DNA from 3 places in the Methylobacterium sp. FW306-05-D genome. Region 3 is predicted to be linked to each of the others. Evidence: predicted binding sites of a transcription regulator. Region 3 holds the regulator's gene; each other region holds the start of a gene.

Region 1 (7,060 bases), on a different contig from region 3:
TCCGGGCCGCCGCGTTGCCGCTGGCATAGGAGACGAAGTTGGTGTTGGCCGCCGCCACCTCGGGCCGCATCATGTAGTCGAGGAAGAGGTGGGCCTCGGTGGGATGGGGCGCGTCCTTCGGGATCGCGAAGGCGTCGAACCACATCAGCGCGCCCTCGCGCGGGATGAGGTAGGCGACCTCGACCCCGTTCTTGGCCTCCTCGGCGCGCTTGCGGGCCTGCATCACGTCGCCCGAATAGCCGACCGCGAGGCAGAGGTCGCCGTTGGCGAGCCCGTTGATGTATTCCGAGGAGTGGAACTTGCGCACCGAGCCCCGCACCTTGAACAGCGCGTCGGTGACCTGGGTGATGTCGTCCCAGCGCTTGGAATCCGGCTTGAAGCCGTAGAAGGGCAGCAGGCTCGGGATCAGGTCCTCGGGGGAATCGAGCAGCATCACCCCGCAATCCTTGAGCTTGGCCATCAGGCCCGGATTGAGGACGAGGCTCCAGGTGTTGAGGGGCTGGCTCGCCCCCAGGCGCTCGCGCACCTGGGCGAGGTTCACGCCGATGCCGGTGGTGCCCCACATGTAGTCCACGGCGTAGGTGTTGCCGGGATCGTAGGTGGCCAGCCGCGCGGCGATCTCTGGCCAGGCATGGACGAGGTTCGGGATGCGGGCCTTGTCGAGGGGCTGGAACACGCCCGCCCGGATCAGCCGCTGCAGGAACGGCCCGGAGGGCGCCACCACGTCGTAGCCCGAGCGCCCGGCCAAGAGCTTGGTCTCGAGGATCTCGTTGTTGTCGTAGGTGTCGTAGACGACCTTGATGCCGGTCTCCTTCGTGAAGGCCTCCAGCACCTTCGGGTCGATGTAGTCCGACCAGTTGTAGATGTTGACGACGCGCTCGCGGGCCGGCGCCTGCGCGCGGGCGCCGGGGGCGGCCCCGAAGGCCAGGGCGGCGAGCGCCCCGGCGACCAGCCCCCCGGACAGGAGCGCGCGGCGGGTGCCGGCTCGGATCATGCCTGTCCCTTCGCGGCCACCACCACGATCTCGGCGAGGTATTCGGGGGCGGCGAGCCTGGCCTCCACCGTGGCGCGGGCCGGCGGGTTGTCCTTGGCCACCCAGGCATCCCAGGCGGCGTTCATCTCCGCGAAGGTGGCGATGTCGGCCAGGTAGATCGTCGCCGTGAGGATGCGGCTCTTGTCGGTGCCGGCGGCTGCGAGCAGGCGGTCGATCTCGCCCAGGATCTCCTGGGTCTGGGCGGTGACGCCGGCGCCCACCACGGTGCCGGCCACCTGGCCCGCGAGGAAGACCATGTCACCGTAGGTGACGGCCTGGCTCATGCGCGGGCCGGATTCGAAGCGCTGGATCGTCATGGCGGGAAAGCGTGCCTCTCGCGGGCCGGCCCGGCGCCCCATGGCGCCCGGACTTCCGGCGCAAGCCTTGTGCCGTGCCGTGCCCCCGAGCGTAAAGGGGGCCCGCCGCCTCCGGCCCCCGCGCGCGCCCTCCGGAGCAATGCGACAAAGTCCCTTCCCGCAGCGCAACTCATCCTGCGGGTGCGGCGTTCTCACCCCAGGCGCAAGGCCAAGGCGACACAGCCAGCCGTTATGGCCTGTGAGGTCCGACCCAGCGGGTTCGGCCAAGTATCGAGGATCAGCTCATGGGTATCATCTGGACCATCATCATCGGCTTCCTGGCCGGTGTCATCGCCAAGTTCATCATGCCGGGCAGCAACGAGCCCGCCGGCTTCATCCTGACCACGATCCTCGGCATCGTCGGCGCCTTCGTCGCCACCTTCCTCGGCCAGGCGCTCGGCTGGTACGGTCCGAACCAGGGCGCGGGCCTGATCGGCGCGGTCGTCGGCGCCATCGTCGTGCTGGCGATCTACGGCTTCATCCAGGGCCGCCGCTCGACCACCACGCTGTAAGTCCACGCGACAGCCACGACCCCACGCGGAAAGGGGCGCCTCACCGAGGCGCCCCTTTTTCATGTCCGGACGACACGTTGCGCGATGCCCGATGCCGTCGGGCATGGGAGCCCCGCGGCATCGGGCGCGGCCGCTCAGGCCTCCGTCACGGCCTTGACGGCGCAGTGGCCAGTGGCGCCGCGGATGGCGAGGCCGGCGCCGACCACGAGGGCCGCGAGGCTGAGCCACTTGTTCGGGCGCGGCTGCGCGGCGGCGGCGGCGATGCCGAGACCGAGCACCACCGAGACGGCGCGCTCCGTGGTGGTGAGGTTCGGGGTGCCGCTGAAGATGTCGTGGATCATCGCGTTGGCCATGCTGGCGTCTCCTGTGCTGCGTCGCGGGGCGAACGCGGCGGAGGAACGGGCGTTCCACGCCCCCGGTGCGGCGCGGCACGGTGTCGTCCGGCCGCCCCGCCCCTGTCCCGGCCTCGGGTCAGCGCGGATAGGCGGTCAGGCCGCCGGCCCGGGCGGCGGCGGCCTCGGCCTTGCGGTGGGCCTCCGCCTCTGCCGCGCAGGCGGCCGCCTCGAGATCGTCCAGGGGGGCCGTCCCCGCGCAGCGCGCCCGCAGGGCGTCGAGCTCCTCCTCGGTGAGGCTCTCGATGCCGATGTAGCGGTTCTGCGCGGCGCTGGCCCGGATCAGCTCGTCGAGCTTGGCCTGGATCGCCGCGCCATCGCGGTTCTGGGTGTTCTGGATCAGGAACACCATCAGGAAGGTCACGATGGTGGTGCCGGTGTTGATGATGAGCTGCCAGGTGTCGGAGAAGCCGAACAGCGGCCCCGTCACCGCCCAGACGAGGATCAGCGCGATGCTGACCGCGAAGGTCGCCGGGCGTCCGGCGGCGCGGGCCACCTTCGAGGCGAAGGCGGTGAAGAGCTGGGCCGATTTCAGGCTCCCGACACGCATGCGACCTCCGCGATCCTCATGGCCGCCCTGACTGGAGGAAGAACCCGCGACGGCGGGAAACCGTTGCCGCGGCCCTAACGGGCGTTGGGCAGGCGCACGGTCACCCCGGGCCGGGGCGCCGGGCTTTCCGGGCCGTCCGGCGGCGCGCCGCCCCAGCGCGTCGCCTCGATGCGCGCCGTGCCCCATCCGGTGGCGACGGCGATCGAGAGGGGCAGCAGCAGCGTCCCGTCGAGGATCGGGGCGAAGCGCACCCGCATGTCGTCGTTGGCGGCCATCCGGCGGACGTTGCTGCCGCCGGAGCGGTGCCCGGAGATCGGCACCCAGCGCACCCGGCAGTCGAGGGCGGGGCCCCGATAGGCGCCCTCCGTCACCGTCACCAGGCTGCCGCGCGACAGCACGAGGTCGGCCCGGCTCGCCCCGTCGAAGACCGGGATGCGTCGGTCGCACAGGCCCGGCTCCAGGGGCCCGGCCCCGAGGGGGATCGTCAGCATGGTCAGGGGGTCGACCACGCCGACCTTGTCCTCCGGCGCCACCGGGACCCGGTCCTCGCGCGGGGCCGGGGGCGGCTCGACGCTGGCGCTGCGCACGTGGCCGCCGGCGAGGTCGAGCTCCACCGCGACCGGCTTGCCGCCGTAGCGGCTGTCGATCCGGAAGGTGGCGGTCACCGCGCCGGCGCGGGTCGCCGACCCGGCAACGGCGGCCTTGCCGGCCCCGTCGAAGAAGAAGCCGGCCAGGCCGCGCAGGCCCGCCTCGAGTTCGAGGGCATAGCGTTCGCCCGCCCGCTCGACCACGAGGGTGGCCTCGCCCGCCGGCAGGTTCAGGAAGCTCAGGCCGTAGGCCGCCGTGAAGCGGCGCGCGGGGGTGTCGCCCACGGCCCGGGCGCCGGCCGCGCCGGCCACGAGCGCGGCGCCCGCCAGGGCCAGGGCCTGCAGGGCCCGGATATGTCTGTGCCGGGGAGCGGACACGGAAGATCGCCTCATCGCGCCGCGGGCGGCGCCCAGTCTGTCATATCGGCGTCGGGCGCGCGTAGTATGCGCGCTTCGGCACGTCGCGGGCCGCCGAGATCCGCGGCCGAAACCTTCGGCCGACGTTCCACGCCGATCGAAGCATCCCGCATGCCGCCGGGAGCCGCCAGGACACGACGCCCTTGGACCGACCCGCCCGATACGCCCTGTATTTCACCCCCGCCCCCGGCTCGGCGCTGGCTGCCTTCGGCGAAGCCGTCCTCGGCTCCGGCCCGGCGCCCGGCCCGGAGGCGCTCCGGGCGATCCTGGCCGCCAACACCGCCGAGCCGCGCCGCTACGGGTTCCACGCCACCCTGAAGGCGCCGATGCGCCTCGCCCCCGGCGCGACCGAGGCCGATCTCCTCGCGGCGGCCGAGGCTCTGGCGGCCCACCGGAGTCCCCTGCCCGTCGGCCCCCTGCGGGTGGCCGCCCTCGGGGCCTTCGCCGCCCTGGTGCCGGCCGCTTCCCAGCCGGATCTCGGGCTGCTCGCGGCCGAATGCGTCGCCGCCCTCGACCCCCTGCGGGCGCCCCTCTCCGAGGCCGAGCGCGCCCGGCGCCGGCCCGAGCGCCTGGACCCCCGCGGGCGCGCGCTGCTGGAGCGCTGGGGCTACCCGCACGTCTTCGAGGCCTTCCGCTTCCACATGACGCTCACCGGCCCCCTGGGGTCGGAGGACCGGGCGACGGCCCTGCCCCTGCTGGCCGAGGCCGCCGCGGGCCTGCCCGACCTCGCGATCGATGCGCTGAGCGTGGTCGTCCAAGAGGGCGCGGCGCCGTTCCGCCTCCTGCGCCGCCTCCCCTTCCCCGCCTGACAGGATCGCCCGATGGTCTCCGATCGCCTCGGTCTCGAACCGGCCGTCCACCCCACGGCCCAGCTCTCGGAGTGCCGCCTCGGCCGCTACACCGAGGTCGGTGCCCGCACGCGCCTCAGCGAGACCAGCCTCGACGACTACTCGTACATCGTCGAGGACGGCCAGGCGAACCACACCACCATCGGCAAGTTCTGCTCCATCGCCTCGCACGTGCGGATCAACCCGGGCAACCACCCGATGGAGCGGGCCTCGCAATCCCACTTCACCTACCGGGCCAGCGCCTACTGGCCGGGCGAGGCGGACGACGCCGCCTTCTTCGCCCGGCGCCGGGCCCTGCCCGTCACGATCGGGCACGACGTCTGGATCGGGCACGGGGCCGTCATCCTGCCCGGGCGCAGCGTCGGCACCGGGGCGGTGATCGGCGCGGGCACGATCCTGACCCGGGACGTGGCGCCCTACACCATCGTGGTCGGCAATCCCGGCCGCGTGGTACGCCGCCGGTTCCCGGAGGCGGTGGCCGAGCGCCTGCAGGCCCTGGCTTGGTGGGACTGGGACCATACCCGGCTGGGCCGGGCGCTGCCGGATTTCCGCACCCTGCCGATCGAAGCATTCCTGGAGCGTTACGAAGCCGAGGCATAAGACTGCCGGCTATTGGTTAGCCGGAAAATAGTCATTCTCCTGTCGTGTGGGACAGGTCTACCGGCGCTCACCGTGAATCGCCGGAGGCCTCCATGCTGATCCTCGAAGGGCTCGCCCGCCATTACGGCGACCGCCGCGCGGTGGACAGCGTCTCCCTCGCCATTCCCCGCGGCCAGTTCGTGGGCGTGATCGGGCGCTCGGGCGCCGGCAAGTCGACCCTGCTGCGGATGATCAACCGCCTCGCCGAGCCGACGGGCGGCCGCATCCTGTTCGAGGGCCTCGACGTCACGGCCCTGCGCGGCCGCGACCTGCGGCGCTGGCGGGCGCGCTGCGCCATGATCTTCCAGCAGTTCCACCTCGTCGGCCGCCTCGACGTCCTGAGCAACGTGCTGATGGGCCGGCTGTCGGAGGTGCCCCGGCACCGCTCGCTGCTCAAGCTCTGGTCGGAGCGCGAGCGCGCCCTGGCTCTGGCCGCCCTCGACGAGTTCGGCATGGGCGACTTCGCCGGCCACCGGGCCGACCAGCTCTCCGGCGGCCAGCAGCAGCGCGTCGCCATCGCGCGGGCGATGATGCAGGCCCCCGACCTGATCCTGGCCGACGAGCCCGTGGCCTCCCTCGATCCGCGCAACACCCGCATCGTCATGGACGCGCTGGCCGAGGCCAACCGGCGCCACGGCCTCACGGTGCTGTGCAACCTGCATTCCCTCGACCTGGCCCGCGGCTATTGCGACCGCCTCGTCGGCCTCGCCGACGGCCGCCTCGTCTTCGACGGCGCCCCCGCCGACCTCACCGAGGCGGTGGCCCGCCAGCTCTACGGGCTGGAGGCGGGCGAGGTCCTCGACGCCCCCGAGCCGGCGCGGCCCCGGGCCTATCCCGCCGCCCTCGTCGCCTGATCTTCGTCGTCCACCCGTTCGGGAGATTCCCATGCTGACCCGTCGATCCCTCGCCGGAGCCCTCGCGCTCGCCCTTCTCGCCGCACCCGCCGCCGCGCAGGACTGGAAGGCGGCCTATCCGGAGCTCACCCTGGCGGTGATCCCGGCCGAGAACGCCTCGGGCACCAGCGACCGCTACGCGCCGATGACCGCCTACCTGTCGAAGGCCCTCGGCGTGCCGGTGACGCTGCGCATCGCCAACGACTACGCCGCCGTGATCGAGAGCCAGCGCGCCGGCAACGCCCAACTCGCCTTCTACGGCCCCGCCTCCTTCGCCCGCGCGGTGATGACCGGCGTCAAGATCGAGCCCATCGTCAACCAGCGCCACGACAACGGCGCCTCGGGCTACACCTCGGTGATCTACGTGCGCGCCGACAGCCCGTACAAGACGATCGAGGACCTGAAGGGCAAGAACCTCGCCCTGGTCGACCCGAACTCCACCTCCGGCAACCAGGCGCCGCGCTACTTCCTGCACAGGGCCGGCCACCCGGTCGACACCTTCTTCGGCAAGACCGTCTATGCCGGCAGCCACGAGAACGCCGTCCTCGCCCTGGTGCAGGGCACCGTGGACGCGGCGGCCAACCTCTACAACTCCGACACCGACACCATGGTCACCCGGATGGCCACCAAGGGCATGCTGAAGAAGCCGGACGGCACCCCGATGGGCCAGGGCGACTTCCGCGTGGTGTTCCGGTCCGACTTCCTCCCCGAGGGGCCCTTCGCCATGCTGGCGAGCCTGCCCGACGACCTGAAGGCCAAGATCCGCGACGCCCTCGTGGCGATGCCCAGGGCCGACAAGGCCGCCTTCGACCGGCTCTCGGACGGCAAGGACC
Region 2 (7,060 bases), on a different contig from region 3:
GACAGGCTGTCGGCGGTGATGAGGTCGAGACCGCTCTCGGCCAGGATCTTCTGACCCTCCTCCACATTCGTGCCGGCGAGCCGGACGACGAGCGGCACGTCGATCTTCACCTCGCGCGCGGCCTGGACGACGCCCTGAGCGACCCAGTCGCAGCGGTTGATGCCGGCGAAGATGTTGACGAGGATCGCCTTCACGTTGCGGTCGGAGAGGACGAGCCGGAAGGCCGTCGCGACCCGGTCCGGCGAGGCTCCGCCGCCGACGTCGAGGAAGTTCGCGGGCTCGCCGCCGGCATGCTTGATCATGTCCATGGTGGCCATGGCCAGGCCGGCGCCGTTGACGATGCAGCCGATCTCGCCCTCGAGACCGATATAGGAGAGGTTGTGCTCGGCGGCCTGGGCCTCGCGCGGATCGCCCTGCGAGGGATCATGCATGTCGGCGATGTTGCGCCGGCGGAACATGGCGTTGTCGTCGAAGGACATCTTGGCGTCCAGCGCCAGCACCCGGTCGTCCTTCGTCACGACGAGGGGGTTGATCTCCAGCATGGTGCCGTCGCAGTCGCGGAACGCCCGGTAGGCGTTCATGATCGTCTTCACGGCGGCCGCGACCTGCTTGATGTTCAGGCCGAGTTGGAAGGCGATCTCGCGGGCCTGGAACTGCTGAAGGCCCACCGCCGGCTCGACGACCACCTGAATGAGGGCGTCCGGCTCGTTGGCGGCGATCTCCTCGATGTCCATGCCGCCGCGCTGGGAGGCGATGACCCGAACCCGCTCGGCCTTCCGGTCGAGGACGTAGCCCAGGTAGAGTTCACGCTCGAAGGGGTCCGCGGTCTCAATATAGACGCGCTGGACGGGCTTGCCCTCGGGTCCGGTCTGGAGGGTCACCAATCGCTTGCCGAGAAGGTCCTTCGCGGCGTCGCGGACTTCGTTGTAGGTCCGGCACAGCTTGATGCCACCGGCCTTGCCGCGGGCGCCCGCATGGATCTGAGCCTTCACTGCCCAGAAGGAGCCGCCGAGCTCGGTCGCCGCATAGACCGCTTGATCGGCGCTGAAGGCGACGGCTCCCTTCGGAACGGCGACGCCGAAACCGGCAAGCAGTTCCTTGGCCTGGTACTCGTGCACGTCCATGGGCGTTCTCCTCGGCGTTTCTTCCTTGCCGCGACTGTCTCGTAAATTTCACTTCACGGAAAGTGCTTTGCGACTTATATTTTTTTACAGCCTCTTTCACTCTGCCTTGAAGGCAGCTCGACTGTATTCACTTTGCACAAGAGCTGCCCCGATGGCGTCGGGAGCAGCTCTTGGTATATCAGATCACGCGATTTGACTTCGCGTGAGGTGCCGGTGCCCGAGGCGGATGCTCAGTTCACCTTCGCCTTGACGATCTCGTAGATCGACTCGTTGAGGGGACCAGCCGATCCCATGAGGGTTTCGAGTTCGCGCAGGCGCTCCTCCGCGAACGCGCGGTCTTCCAGGCCCTTCGCGTTCACGTAGACGTTGAGAGCGGCACTGCGCAGGCCTGCATGGGCCGAGAGCACCGCGACGCCAGCATCAGAAATCACGTTGAGGTTGCCCTTGTCGGCGACGGTCTGGGCGAGGTCGATGACCTTGCGGCAGGCGCGGCAACAGGCGAGCGGTACGTCGGTGGCGACCTTGAGGGCGGCCTGGATCTTGTCCTGACGCGCCGCCTTCTCCTCGTCCGTCACCTTGGGAAGGCCGTATGCGCCCATCACCGCGTCGAACGCCTCGACGTCGTCGGCGATCATGCCGGTGAGTTCGGTGCGCAGGGCCTCGGACCGGCCGAGGATCTGCTTCAGCTCCTCCTCCACCTCGACGTACTTCTTCTTCCCGATGGTGAGATTGCACACCATGCTCAGGAGCGCGGCGCCCATGGCACCGGAGATGGCGGCGGCGCCGCCGCCGCCGGGCGTCGGGGCCGAGCTCGCCAGACCGTCGAGGAAGGTCTGGATGGTCTCGTTCGCGGCGTTCTCTTTCTCGGCCATGGCGGTCAGGCCATCTTCTTGGCGAGCGCGTAGATCGCTTCGGCGTCGAGAACCTGCTCGGTGTTGTCGAAGAGCTGGCCGACGCAGGCGCGATGCAGCTTGAGCTTGAGCCCGCCGATGCCGAGCGCACCGAAGACCTTCTTGCCGTGGCGGTCCTTGCCCTTGTCCATGGCCTCGATGCCGCCGAAACCGAGGGGCGGTTGAGCGTTGTAGTCGGCCACGAACTCGATGCTCGCCTCGTCCTTCCAGGCATCCTCGGGCAGCAGCTCGAGGCCGATCGCGCCGGCCGAGAACACCAGGTTCTGGCCCTTGACGATCTTGGCGCGCGAGGCGGCATCGGGCGTCTCGGCGGCCTTGATGTTGACCTTGAAGCGCGTGTTGATCTGGTTCGCGGCGGCCTGAGCCTTGTCGAGGGAGCGTCCGCAGAGGATCACCTCAGCGCCTTCCTGGGCGAGCAGGGCGGCCGAGCGCATGCCGACCGGACCGGTGCCGGCGAGGACGACGGCCTTCTTGCCCTCGAGCGACCCGGCGGCCTTCTGAACCAGGGCTACGCCGGCAGCGGCGGTGGTATTCGAGCCGTTGGAATCCAGCATGATCGAGACGCGGAACGGACCGAAGAAGCGCTTCTTGACCGCCTCGAACACCGCCTCGCCGGCCGCCATGCTGCCGCCGCCGACGAAGATCGCGGTCGACTTCTTCTCCGAGCCGCCGCGGGTGTAGATCGTGCCGTCGACCAGTGCGCCGACGTTGTCCGGGGTGACGTTGCCGTAGCCGGTGATGTGATCCGCGCCGCCATCGTAACCGACGACCACGTCGAACACGCTCGGGACGGCGTCGGTGTCGAATTGGAACAGCAGCTTCTTCATTTTCTTATGATCCCTGTGGGTCCCGCGCTCGGCGCGGCTGGCGTTTGATCTCGATGTGGTCGATCGCTTCGGCGATCACGATGCGCCCCGGCCTTTGGGGAGCGCGGACCCGCGTTACACCACGTTCTGCGGCTTGCCGGCGACGAAGGCCTCGACATTGTCGACGAGCTGGTCGGCCAGGATCTGCATCGCCTCCTTGCTCGCCCAGGCCACGTGGGGCGTGACGATGAGGTTGGGCAGGTCGAGTTCGCAGAGGATGTTGCCGTTCTTCGGGGGTTCGGTCATCACGACATCGAAGCCCGCTCCGCCGATGGTGCCGGCCTTGAGCGCTTCGGCGAGGGCTTCCTCGTCCACCAGGCCACCGCGGGCCGTGTTGATGAGGAGCGCGTGCTTCTTCATCTTCGCCAGTTGCTCGCGCCCGATCATGTTGCGGGTCTCGGGCGTCAGCGGCGCGTGCAGCGTGATGACGTCGGATTCGGTCAGGATCGTCTCGAAATCGACGAGCCCATCCTGGGGAAACACGTCGTAGGCGATGACCTTCATGCCGAGGGCTTCCGCGCGCTTGGCGATCGACTTGCCCAGCGCTCCGTAGCCGACGATGCCGAGGGTCGAACCGGCGATGTCGTGGATCGGGTAGTCGAAGTAGCAGAACTGTGTCGATTTCGCCCAATCGCCCCGACGCACCGAATTGGCATAGGGCACGATGGCCCGGCGCAGGGCGAACATCAGGCCGATCACGTGTTCGGGCACGGTGTTGAAGGCGTAGTTGCGGATGTTGACGACCGTGATGCCCTGGGCCTTGGCGGCCTCCTTGTCGACCACGTCGGTCCCGGTGGCGGCCACCGCGATCAGCTTCAGATCGGGCAGTCGCTTCAGAGTCTCGGCCCGCATCGGGACCTTGTTGATCAGCGCGATCTCGGCGCCCTCCAGGCGCTCGACGATCTCTTCCGGCGTCCAGGTCGACTCGTACTCGACGTATTCGTGCGGAAAGTTGAACTCACGGACCTTGGCGTCCAGGGACTCGCGGTCGAGGAACACGATCTTCTTCGTCATGGAATCCTCTGGCCGATCCGGCCGGGTCACGGATAGGGTGTTCGAGGGCGCCGGAGCAGGCGGACCCGCTCCGGCGCCGAGGGCTCAGGACTTCGACAGCGGGTTCTCGCGCAGGTAGCTCGATGCGGCGGCGACGCCGGAACCGGGCTGGACCTTCACGCCGTGGTCGAGCATCGCCATCTCGGCGCCCGCGATGGCGCCCAGGAGCGACAGCTCGTTCATGTCACCGACGTGACCGATGCGGAAGACCTTGCCGGCGACCTGGCTGAGGCCGGCGCCCAGCGCCAGGTTGTAGCGCACGTAGGCGTGCTTGATGATCGCGGCGGCATCGACGCCCTCCGGCACGAGGATCGCCGTGACGGTGTCCGAGTTCCACTTGGGCTCCTGGGCGCAGGTCTTGAGGCCCCAGGCGGCCACGGCCTGGCGGGTCGCCTCGCCGAGCACGTGGTGCCGGTGGTAGACGTTCTCCAAGCCCTCCTCGTTGAGGCAGGCGAGCGCCTCGCGCAGGCCGTAGAGCAGCGGCAGCGGCGGGGTGTAGGGGAAGTAGCCGGCCGGGTTCTGCTTCTGGTGGTCGGCCCAATCGAAATAGACATGCGCCAGGCGGTCGTTCTGGCCCGACGAGGTCTCGGCGGCCTTGAGCGCCTTCTGGCTGACGCAGATCACGCCGAGGCCGGCCGGGAGCATCAGACCCTTCTGCGAACCAGCGATGGCGCAGTCGACCTTCCACTCGTCCATCTTGAAGGGCAGCGAGCCGATGGACGAGACGCCGTCCACGAACAGCAGGGCCGGATGGCCCGCAGCGTCGATGGCCTTGCGCACGGCACCGACATCGCTGGTGACGCCGGTGGCGGTCTCGTTGTGGACCACCATGACGGCCTTGATCTCATGGTTCTTGTCGGCGCGCAGGGCCTCGCCGATCCGCTCCGGGTTCGCACCCGTACCCCAGGCCTCGTCCTGCACGACGACCTCGAGACCGAGGCGCTGGGCCATGTCGATCCAGAGATGGCTGAACTGGCCGAAGCGGGCAGCCAGCACCTTGTCGCCGCGCGACAGGGTGTTCGACAGAGCGGACTCCCAGATGCCCGTGCCCGAGGCCGGGAACAGGAAGATGGTGCCGTCCTTCGAGCCGTAGACGGCCTTGGTGTCCTCGAAGAGGGGCTTGGTCAGCGCCGGGAAATCCACCGAGCGGTGGTCCTCGGACTGCACCATCATCGCGCGCATCACGCGATCCGGGATGTTCGTCGGGCCCGGGACGAACAGGTGGTTCCGGCCGGGACGTCGCGTTGCCGCCATGGGATTTTCTCCGTTTCTTACGTTGCGCCGACACGCGCTCCGCGTGCGGCGACACAGATGCGCCGAGGGTTGAAGCGGACCGCGTCGGAGCGCCCGGGTCGAACCCGGACGTTCCTGGCAGCCGCTGGTTAGATGAATCGCGGGACGAACTCGTTCGCGCGCAACGTCCGCGTGGATGCCGGACCGATGTCCGTCGCCGCCGAAGGCTGACCTTCGACGCCCGTCGCCGCGCGCGCCACCGAATACCTCAAGCCTCTTCTCCATGGGCCGGGTCGCGCTCGAAACGCGTTCACCGCTGGGCCGTTGTCAGCGTCGTCGTCCCCGGGGACGGCACCCTTAGTTCGCCTCGATGGGCTCCGGTCATGCGTCCTCGGACGCGGCCCGGTGGGGCACCTTGAGCGGGACTATGCCCCGCTTCCCGCAGAAAGGAAAACCCGAAATACTTGGTCCCAAATCAAAATTTTTTTTGTGGAAGAAGAGCTTACGTCGCGGCGCAGAAGACGCGCCCTCCCCGACCCGCGACGTCATCAAACTGATACGGGAATCCGGTTTGGCTCCTGGCAACGGAAGGCAGTCCCGGAGGCGAGCGTGGGCGAAGACACCGAGACGACCCGCGTCCGGACATTGTTCCTGTCCGACATGCATCTCGGCACCAAGGGATGCCAAGCCGACCTTTTGCTGGAATTTCTGCGCGATTACGATGCGGACGAGATCTATCTCGTCGGCGACATCATCGACGGCTGGCAACTCAAATCCGGCTGGTACTGGCCCCAGAGCCACAACGACGTCGTGCAGAAGCTGATGCGCAAGGTGCGCAAGGGCTCGACGCTGGTCTATGTCCCGGGCAACCACGACGAATTCCTGCGCGACTATATCGGCATGACCTTCGGCGGCATCGAGATCGCCGACCAGCGCCTGCACGAGGCCGCCGACGGCAAGCGCTACCTCGTCATCCACGGCGACCAGTTCGACATGGTGGTGCGCCATGCCAAGTGGCTCGCCTTCCTGGGCGACGGCGCCTACGCCTTCGCGCTGTTCATCAACACCTACGTCAACACGGCGCGCCGTCGCCTCGGGCTCGCCTACTGGTCCCTCTCGGCCTGGGCCAAGCTCAAGGTGAAGAACGCGGTCAACTTCATCGGCAAGTTCGAGGAACTGCTGAGCGCCGAAGCCAAGCGCGTCGGCGCCGACGGGGTGATCTGCGGTCACATCCACCATGCGGCCAATCGCCAGATCAACGGGCTGACCTACCTCAACACCGGCGACTGGGTGGAATCCTGCACCGCCATCGTCGAGCATTACGACGGTACCATGGAGGTGCTGCACTATCCGAGCCTGGTGCGGGCACGCACCGCGCGGGCCGACCTCGTCGGACGCCAGCGTCCCGACGGAGCCCGGGCGGTCGCGTGAGGCTCCTCATCGCCACGGATGCCTGGCACCCGCAGGTGAACGGCGTCGTCCGCTCCCTGGAGAACATGGCGGCGGCCGGGGCCGCCTACGGCTTCGATCCGGTGTTCCTGACGCACCAGGACTTCGCGTCCGTGCCGCTGCCGGGCTACCCGGAGATCCGGCTGGCCTACGCGACCAAGCGGCACGTGTCGCAGCTCTGGAACGACCTTCGTCCGACCCACGTCCACATCTCGACGGAGGGAACGGTCGGCTACGCCACCCGGCGCTACTGCCTGGCCCATCGCCGGCCCTTCACGACGAGCTACCACACCCGGTTTCCGGAATACCTCTCGGCCCGGGCGCCGGTGCCGGAAGCCTGGAGCTACGCCTGGCTCCGCCGCTTCCACGGCGCGGCGAACGGCACGATGGTGTCGACACCCTCCCTGGAGCGCGACCTCGAAGC
Region 3 (7,060 bases):
CGGCGACATCCTGGGCTACCGCCGGGTCTACCTCACCGGGCTCGTCCTGTTCACGGCGGCCTCCGTGGCCTGCGCCTTCGCCCCCTCCCTCGACTGGCTGGTGGCGGCGCGGATCGCACAGGGGCTGGGCGCGGCCGGGATCATGAGCGTGAACATCGCCCTGGTGCGCTTCATCTATCCCCACCGGCTGATCGGGCGCGGCGTCGGCAACGTCGCCCTGGTGGTGGCGATGGCCTCCGCCGCGGGGCCGACGGTGGCGGCCGCCATCCTCTCCGTGGCGACCTGGCCCTGGCTGTTCCTCGTCAACCTGCCGGTGGGCCTGATCGCCCTGACGGTGGGCGCCCGCACCCTGCCGGTGACGCCCCGCAGCGGCGGGCGCTTCGACATCCGCAGCGCCGTCCTCAACGCCCTGACCTTCGGGCTCCTCATCATCGGCGTCGACGGGCTCGGCGACCCGGCGACCCGGGGCGTGGCGCTGGCCGAGATCGGTGCGGCGGTGGCGGTGGGGGCAGTCTTCGTCCGGACCCAGACCCGGATGGCGCGGCCGCTCCTGCCGGTCGACCTCCTGCGGATTCCCGCCTTCGCCCTGTCGATGGTGAGCTCGATCGCCTCCTTCGGCGCGCAGATGATGGCCTACGTCGCCCTGCCCTTCTATTTCCAGGACGTGCTGCGCCTGTCCGAGACGCAGACCGGCTTCCTGATGACGCCCTGGCCCATCGCGATCGCCCTGATGGCCCCGATCTCCGGGCGCCTCGCCGACCGCTACGCGCCGGGCCTCCTCGGCGGCGCCGGCCTCGGCCTGATGGCCTGCGGCCTGACCGCGGTCGCCCTGCTGCCGCCGGGCGCGTCCCACCGCGACATCGCCTGGCGCCTGACCCTGTGCGGCCTCGGCTTCGGGCTGTTCCAGTCGCCCAACAACAAGGTCATCATCACCAGCGCCCCGCGCGAGCGCAGCGGCGGGGCGAGCGGCATGCAGTCCACCGCCCGCCTCACCGGCCAGTCCTTCGGCGCCGCCCTGGTGGCGGTGATCTTCGGCCTGCACCAGGGCGGCGCGCCGGCCGGGCCGGTGGCCGCCACCCTGTGGTGCGCCGTCGGCCTCGCGGGCCTCGGCGCGGTGGCCAGCGTCCTGCGGCGCAGCCCGCGGGGCTGAGCGGCCGCGCCGATCGCACCAGCGCCCGTCCCGCGCGTTGAACCGGACGAAGGCCACCCGTGGCCCGGCCCGCGGGCGGGCACAGGCCGCACGGGGGCCGGGCCCTCACGAAGGACGATCCCATGCATCTCGACCTGTCCGGCAAGCGCGCCCTCGTCAGCGGCTCCACCAGCGGAATCGGCTACGCCATCGCCAAGGCCCTGGGCGAACTCGGAGCGAACGTGGCCATCAACGGGCGCACCCAGGACCGCGTCCGCGACGCCGTCGAGCGCCTGAAGCGCGAGACCAATCACGCCGGCTTCATCGGGGCGCCCGGCGACGTCGCCAATCCGGACGGGGCGGCCCGGGTGGTCGCCGGGCTGCCGGACGTCGACATCCTGGTGAACAACACCGGCATCTTCGAGCCCAAACCCTTCTTCGAGATCCCGGACGAGGACTGGCACCGGTTCTTCGACACCAACGTGATGAGCGGCGTGCGCCTGTCCCGGGCCTACACCCCCGGCATGGTCGAGCGCGGCTGGGGCCGGGTGGTCTTCATCTCCAGCGAATCCGGCGTGAACATCCCGGTGGAAATGGTCCATTACGGGATGACGAAGACGGCCCAGCTCGCGGTGGCCCGGGGCCTCGCCGAGACCGTGGCGGGCAGCGGCGTCACCGTGAACAGCGTGCTGCCCGGCCCGACTCTGTCCGAGGGCGTCGCCGAGTTCATGAAGAGCATGGCCCAGGGGCAGGACGGGGGCGCGGGCGGCGCGGTCGACCTCGACGCGGCCGGCCGGGCCTTCGTCGCCGAGCACCGCCCGACCTCGCTGATCGGCCGCCTCGCCACCGTCGAGGAGGTGGCCAGCATGGTCGCCTACATCTGCAGCCCCGCCGCCAGCGCCACCAGCGGGGCGGCCCTGCGGGTGGATGGCGGCGTGGTGCGCAGCATCCTGTGAGGATGCGCCCCGGGGACGGGAGCGCCGCTTAAGACAATCGTAACGCCTCCCGCCGACCCTGGCCCGCGCGGACGGGAGGGACGGCGAATGGGGGATTATGCGCTGGAGGGACCGCGCTGGGGCGCGGGCGCGGCGGGCACGGGCGGCGGCACCGTCACCTGGGCCTTCGACGGCACGATCCCGCCCTCCTTCGTCGGCATCCTCCAGAGCGCCTTCGCGACCTGGGCGTCCTACGCCAACATCACCTTCCAGCAGGTCGCCTCCACGGCGGCGGCGCAGATCGACTTCACCCTCGCGGGCATCGACGGCCTCGGCAACACGCTCGGCTACGCGAACTACTCCTACAGCGGCCAGCGCATGCAGTCGGCGGCCGTGACCTTCGACAGCGGCGAGGGCTGGCACGCCGCCGGCGCCCGGGTGGTCAGCACCCAGAACGTCGACCTCGCGGTGGTGACCCTGCACGAGATCGGCCACGCCCTCGGCCTCGACCATTACAACGCCAAGCCCGAGGTGATGAACGCGGTCCTGAACCCCTCCGTCACCGCCCTCGGGGCCGGCGACATCGCGGGCATCCAGGCCCTCTACGGCGCACCCGCCGCAGTGACCGCGGCGGTCCCGGCGGCGTCCCTGACGCCCGTCGCGAGCCCCACCGTCACGAGCCCTCCCGTCGCCAGCGCCCCGGCCGAGGGCGCCGTCACGGCGGTGTACCGGTTCTACGACACCCATACGGGCGATCACTTCTACACGACGAGCACGGTCGAGAAGGCGCAGATCCAGCAGACGCTGCCCTGGTTCACCTACGAGGGCACGCCGTGGGCGGCCCCGGCCAAGGGCGCGGGCACCGTCGACGTGTTCCGGTTCTTCGACACCGGCTCGAACGCCCACTTCTTCACCACGAGCGTGTCCGAGCGCGACCAGGTCCTCAAGACCGCGCCGAGCTACAAGTACGAGGGCGTCGCCTTCGAGGCCTACGCGGATGCGGGCGCCCCCGGCGGCCTGACTCTGGAGCGCTTCTACAACACCCAGACCGGCCAGCATCACTTCGCCGGCAGTGCCGAGGAGGCCAACGGCATCAACCACGGCGCCGCCGGCCCGGGCTGGATCGACGAGGGCAAGGGCTTCACCGTGCACCTCCCCACCGACACGATGATTTTCGCCTGAGGGCGGGCTCGGCTGTCCGCCTGGGGGCCGACCCGGCGCGCCGCGGGGGCGCCTACTCGGCCTCGGCCTCGAACATCTCGTCGAAGGAGTAGCCCGAGCCGCGCACGGTGCGGATCGGGTCGCTCTGGCGCGGGCGGTTGAGGGCCTTGCGCAGGCGCCCGACATGGACGTCGACGGTCCGCTCGTCGATGTAGACGTCGTGGCCCCAGACCCCGTCGAGGAGCTGCTCGCGGGAGAACACCCGGCCGGGGCTCTGCATCAGGAACTCGAGGAGCTTGAACTCGGTGGGTCCCAGGTGGATCTCGCGGCCTTCCCGGCGGATGCGGTGGCTGACCCGGTCGAGCTCGATGTCGCCGGCCACCAGCAGGTTGGCCACGTGGGCGGGCTTGGCCCGGCGCAGCAGGGCCCGGACCCGGGCGAGGAGCTCGGGCACCGAGAACGGCTTGACGATGTAGTCGTCCGCCCCCGTGCCGAGGCCGCGGATGCGGTCGCCCTCCTCGCCCCGGGCGGTGAGCATGATCACCGGCAGCCGCTCGGTCTCGCGCCGGGCGCGGATGCGGCGGCAGAGCTCGATGCCCGACAGGGCCGGCAGCATCCAGTCGAGCAGGACGAGGTCGGGAACCTGCTCCTGCAGGCGCAGGTCCGCCTCGTCGCCGCGGGAGGCCGAGTCGACGACGAAGCCCTCGGCCTCGAGGTTGTAGCGGAGGAGGAGGGTCAGGGCCTCCTCGTCCTCGACGATCAGGATACGCGTACTCATCGTGCGCTTTCGATCAGAGCGGCACGGGGTCAGACCGTGCCGGGCATGTCCACGGTGGCGTAGTTGGACGCGTCGTTCTTCGGGCGCTCGCGCTCGGCTAGGAGGTTCTCGCCGGTGACGAGGTAGTGGATCGTCTCGGCGATGTTGGTGGTGTGGTCGCCGATGCGCTCGATGTTCTTGGCCACGAACAGCAGGTGCGTGCAGAACGAGATGTTGCGCGGGTCCTCCATCATGTAGGTCAGGAGTTCGCGGAAGAGCGAGTTGTAGAGCGCGTCGATGGCGTCGTCGCGCTCCCAGACGTCGAGGGCCGCCTTGATGTCGCGGCCGGTATAGGCGTCGAGCACGTCCTTGAGCTGCTCCTGAACCAGGTCGCTCATGTGCTGGACGCCGATGACGATCTTCTGCGGCTGGATCTGGTCGGCGATCGCCACCACGCGCTTGGCGACGTTCTTGGCCAGATCGCCGATGCGCTCGATGTCGTTCGAGACGCGGATCGCCGTCACCGTCTCGCGCAGGTCGATGGCCAGGGGCTGGCGCCGGGCGATGAGCAGGATCGCCCGCTCCTCGATCTCGCGCTGGAGGGTGTCGAGCCGGGCATCGGCGGCGATCACCGCCTGGGCCAGGGCCGAGTCGCGGCGCACCAGGGCCTGTCCGGCCTCGGTCATCATCTTCTCGGCGATGCCGCCCATCTCGGAGATCGAGCGGCGCAGATCCTCGAGGTCGGTGTCGTAGGAGGTGACGATGTGGTCGGGCATGGGTGTGCTCCTCGATCGGGCCTCCGGTCCGGTGCCCGCCCTGATGGTGTCTGGCGCGGGCCGGAACCGGCCCGCACGGGTCGGTTCCGACCTGCCGAGGATCAGCCGAAGCGGCCGGTGATGTAGTCCTGCGTCTGGCGCTTCTCGGGATTCATGAAGATGCGCGTCGTCGGCCCGAACTCCACCAGTTCGCCGAGATACATGAACGCGGTGAACTGCGAGATGCGCGCCGCCTGCTGCATGTTGTGCGTGACGATGACGATCGTGAATTCCGAGCGCAGCTGCTCGATCAGCTCCTCGATGCGGCCGGTGGAGATCGGGTCGAGGGCCGAGGTCGGCTCGTCGAACAGGATCACCTCGGGACGCTGGGCCACGGTGCGGGCGATGCAGAGGCGCTGCTGCTGGCCGCCCGAGAGGCCCATGCCGGACTGCTTGAGCTTGTCCTTCACCTCGTCCCAGAGGGCGGCCTTGCGGAGCGATTCCTCGACGCGCGCGTCGAGGTCGGCCTTGGGCAGCTTCTCGTAGAGGCGCAGGCCGAAGGCGACGTTGTCGTAGATCGACATCGGGAACGGGGTCGGCTTCTGGAACACCATGCCGATGCGCGAGCGCAGCTCGTTGAGGTCGACCTTGGAATCCAGGACGTTCTGGCCGTCGAGGAGGATCTCGCCCTCCGCGCGCTGCTCCGGATACAGGCTGTAGATCCGGTTGAAGGTGCGCAGCAGGGTCGACTTCCCGCAGCCCGACGGGCCGATCAGCGCCGTGACCTGGCGGTCGTGGAAGTTGAGGTTCACCGACTTCAGGCCATGGAAGCTGCCATAGTAGAAGTTCAGGTCCTTCACGGCGATGCGGACCGGAGAGGTCTCGTCGGCCTTGTGGCGTCCGGTGAGCTGCGCGGACGTGATCCCGGGGGCGGCGTTCATCGGTTCAAGATCCTGTGGGTCGGAAGGCGGGGGAGGTGCGGCGCGCCGGAGGTCAGCGCGCGCGCTCGGACTTGATGACGAAGCGGGCCACGATCGACAGGGCGAGGATCGTGACGGTGATCAGCAGGGCGCCGGCCCAGGCCAGCTGCTGCCAGTTCGGGTAGGGCGAGAGGGCGAACTGGTAGATCATCACGGGCAGGTTCGGGATGCCGCCCATCAGGTTGCCGCCGAACCAGCTGTTGTTGTTCAGCGCGGTGAAGAGCAGCGGCGCGGTCTCGCCGGCGATGCGGGCGAGCGCCAGGATGATGCCGGTGACGATGCCGGCGCTGGCGCCGCGCCAGGTGATGCTCTTGATCACGATGGAGGGCGGGGCGCCCAGCGCCGCGCCGGCCTCGCGCAGGGTCGCGGGCACGAGGCGCAGCATGTCCTCGGTGGTGCGCACGATGACCGGGGTGGCGATGATGGCGAGCGCCACCGCGCCGGCCCAGCCGGAATAGGAGCCCATCGGGCGCACCATCAGCGTGTAGACGAACAGGCCGATGAGGATCGAGGGCGCCGAGAGCAGGATGTCGTTGAGGAAGCGGATGACGTCGGCGAGCTTCGAGTTGCGGCCGTACTCGGCCAGGAAGGTGCCGGCCATCACGCCGACCGGGGTTGCCACCAGGATGCCCAGGAAGGTCATCACCAGGCTGCCGAGGATCGCGTTGGCGATGCCGCCGCCCTCGGAGCCGGGGCCCGGCGTCGGCTCGGTGAAGAGGGTGGGCGAGAAGCCCTTGATGCCCTCGACCACCAGCATGAACAGGATCGAGCCGAGGACGACGATGCCGACCAGGGTGGCGAGGGTGCTGGCCAGGATCAGGGTCTTGTCGGCGATCCGGCGGCCGGAGCGGATCCGGCTGATCCGGGCCGGCGGGGCGGTGGTGGCGAGGGGGTTGGCGGCGTCCATGGCGGGTTCCTGACGTCTCGGAGAACGGGGGGAGGCTTCAGGCGATCGGCCTCACGCGACCTTGGCGCGGCGGGTGAGGATGCGGGCGATGATCAGGACGACGAAGGTGATGACGAAGAGGATGCAGCCCAGCGCCATCAGGGAATTGAGCTGCAGCCCGTCGGCCTCGTTGAACTCGTTGGCGATGCGCGAGGCGATGGTGGAGCCCGGGTCGAAGACCGAGCCCGAGAGGCGGTTGGCGTTGCCGATGACGAAGGTCACCGCCATGGTCTCGCCCAAAGCCCGGCCGAGGCCGAGCATGATCGCGCCGATGATGGAGACCGAGGCCTGGGGCACGAGGACGTAGCGCACCACCTCCCAGGTGGTGCAGCCGATGCCGTAGGCGCTCTCGCGCAGCACAGTCGGGATCTGGTCGAGCATGTCGCGGGTGATCGAG

What was found. The regulator PhoB, encoded in region 3, activates phosphate uptake and scavenging genes when phosphate is short. The targets are predictions, from matches to a motif close to TGTCATNNANCTGTCAT.
Region 1: a site for PhoB is predicted at 3,847-3,863, ahead of AC3WLN_RS22065 (DUF1045 domain-containing protein). Genes of this name have one in related genera too.
Region 2: a site for PhoB is predicted at 5,731-5,747, ahead of AC3WLN_RS01270 (UDP-2,3-diacylglucosamine diphosphatase). Genes of this name have one in related genera too.

What each region holds. Positions count from the first base shown of each region.
Region 1 covers NZ_JBYSXL010000104.1:3,631-10,690, reverse strand. Annotated here, with positions in the region: gene AC3WLN_RS22095 (polyamine ABC transporter substrate-binding protein) at 1-994, opposite strand, end outside; gene AC3WLN_RS22090 (RidA family protein) at 991-1,350, opposite strand; gene AC3WLN_RS22085 (GlsB/YeaQ/YmgE family stress response membrane protein) at 1,635-1,901, shown strand; gene AC3WLN_RS22080 (YgaP family membrane protein) at 2,036-2,254, opposite strand; gene AC3WLN_RS22075 (low affinity iron permease family protein) at 2,373-2,843, opposite strand; gene AC3WLN_RS22070 (DUF3108 domain-containing protein) at 2,918-3,808, opposite strand; gene AC3WLN_RS22065 (DUF1045 domain-containing protein) at 3,991-4,656, shown strand; gene AC3WLN_RS22060 (DapH/DapD/GlmU-related protein) at 4,669-5,295, shown strand; gene phnC (phosphonate ABC transporter ATP-binding protein) at 5,388-6,188, shown strand; gene phnD (phosphonate ABC transporter substrate-binding protein) at 6,220-7,060, shown strand, end outside.
Region 2 covers NZ_JBYSXL010000002.1:24,331-31,390, forward strand. Annotated here, with positions in the region: gene AC3WLN_RS01245 (malate--CoA ligase subunit beta) at 1-1,124, opposite strand, end outside; gene fchA (methenyltetrahydrofolate cyclohydrolase) at 1,355-1,996, opposite strand; gene AC3WLN_RS01255 (NADP-dependent methylenetetrahydromethanopterin/methylenetetrahydrofolate dehydrogenase) at 2,002-2,862, opposite strand; gene AC3WLN_RS01260 (D-2-hydroxyacid dehydrogenase) at 2,977-3,915, opposite strand; gene AC3WLN_RS01265 (aminotransferase class V-fold PLP-dependent enzyme) at 4,000-5,208, opposite strand; gene AC3WLN_RS01270 (UDP-2,3-diacylglucosamine diphosphatase) at 5,797-6,618, shown strand; gene AC3WLN_RS01275 (glycosyltransferase family 4 protein) at 6,615-7,060, shown strand, end outside.
Region 3 covers NZ_JBYSXL010000089.1:6,274-13,333, reverse strand. Annotated here, with positions in the region: gene AC3WLN_RS21035 (MFS transporter) at 1-1,150, shown strand, start outside; gene AC3WLN_RS21030 (SDR family NAD(P)-dependent oxidoreductase) at 1,273-2,085, shown strand; gene AC3WLN_RS21025 (matrixin family metalloprotease) at 2,173-3,246, shown strand; gene phoB (phosphate regulon transcriptional regulator PhoB) at 3,299-4,003, opposite strand; gene phoU (phosphate signaling complex protein PhoU) at 4,033-4,758, opposite strand; gene pstB (phosphate ABC transporter ATP-binding protein PstB) at 4,860-5,678, opposite strand; gene pstA (phosphate ABC transporter permease PstA) at 5,731-6,624, opposite strand; gene pstC (phosphate ABC transporter permease subunit PstC) at 6,676-7,060, opposite strand, start outside.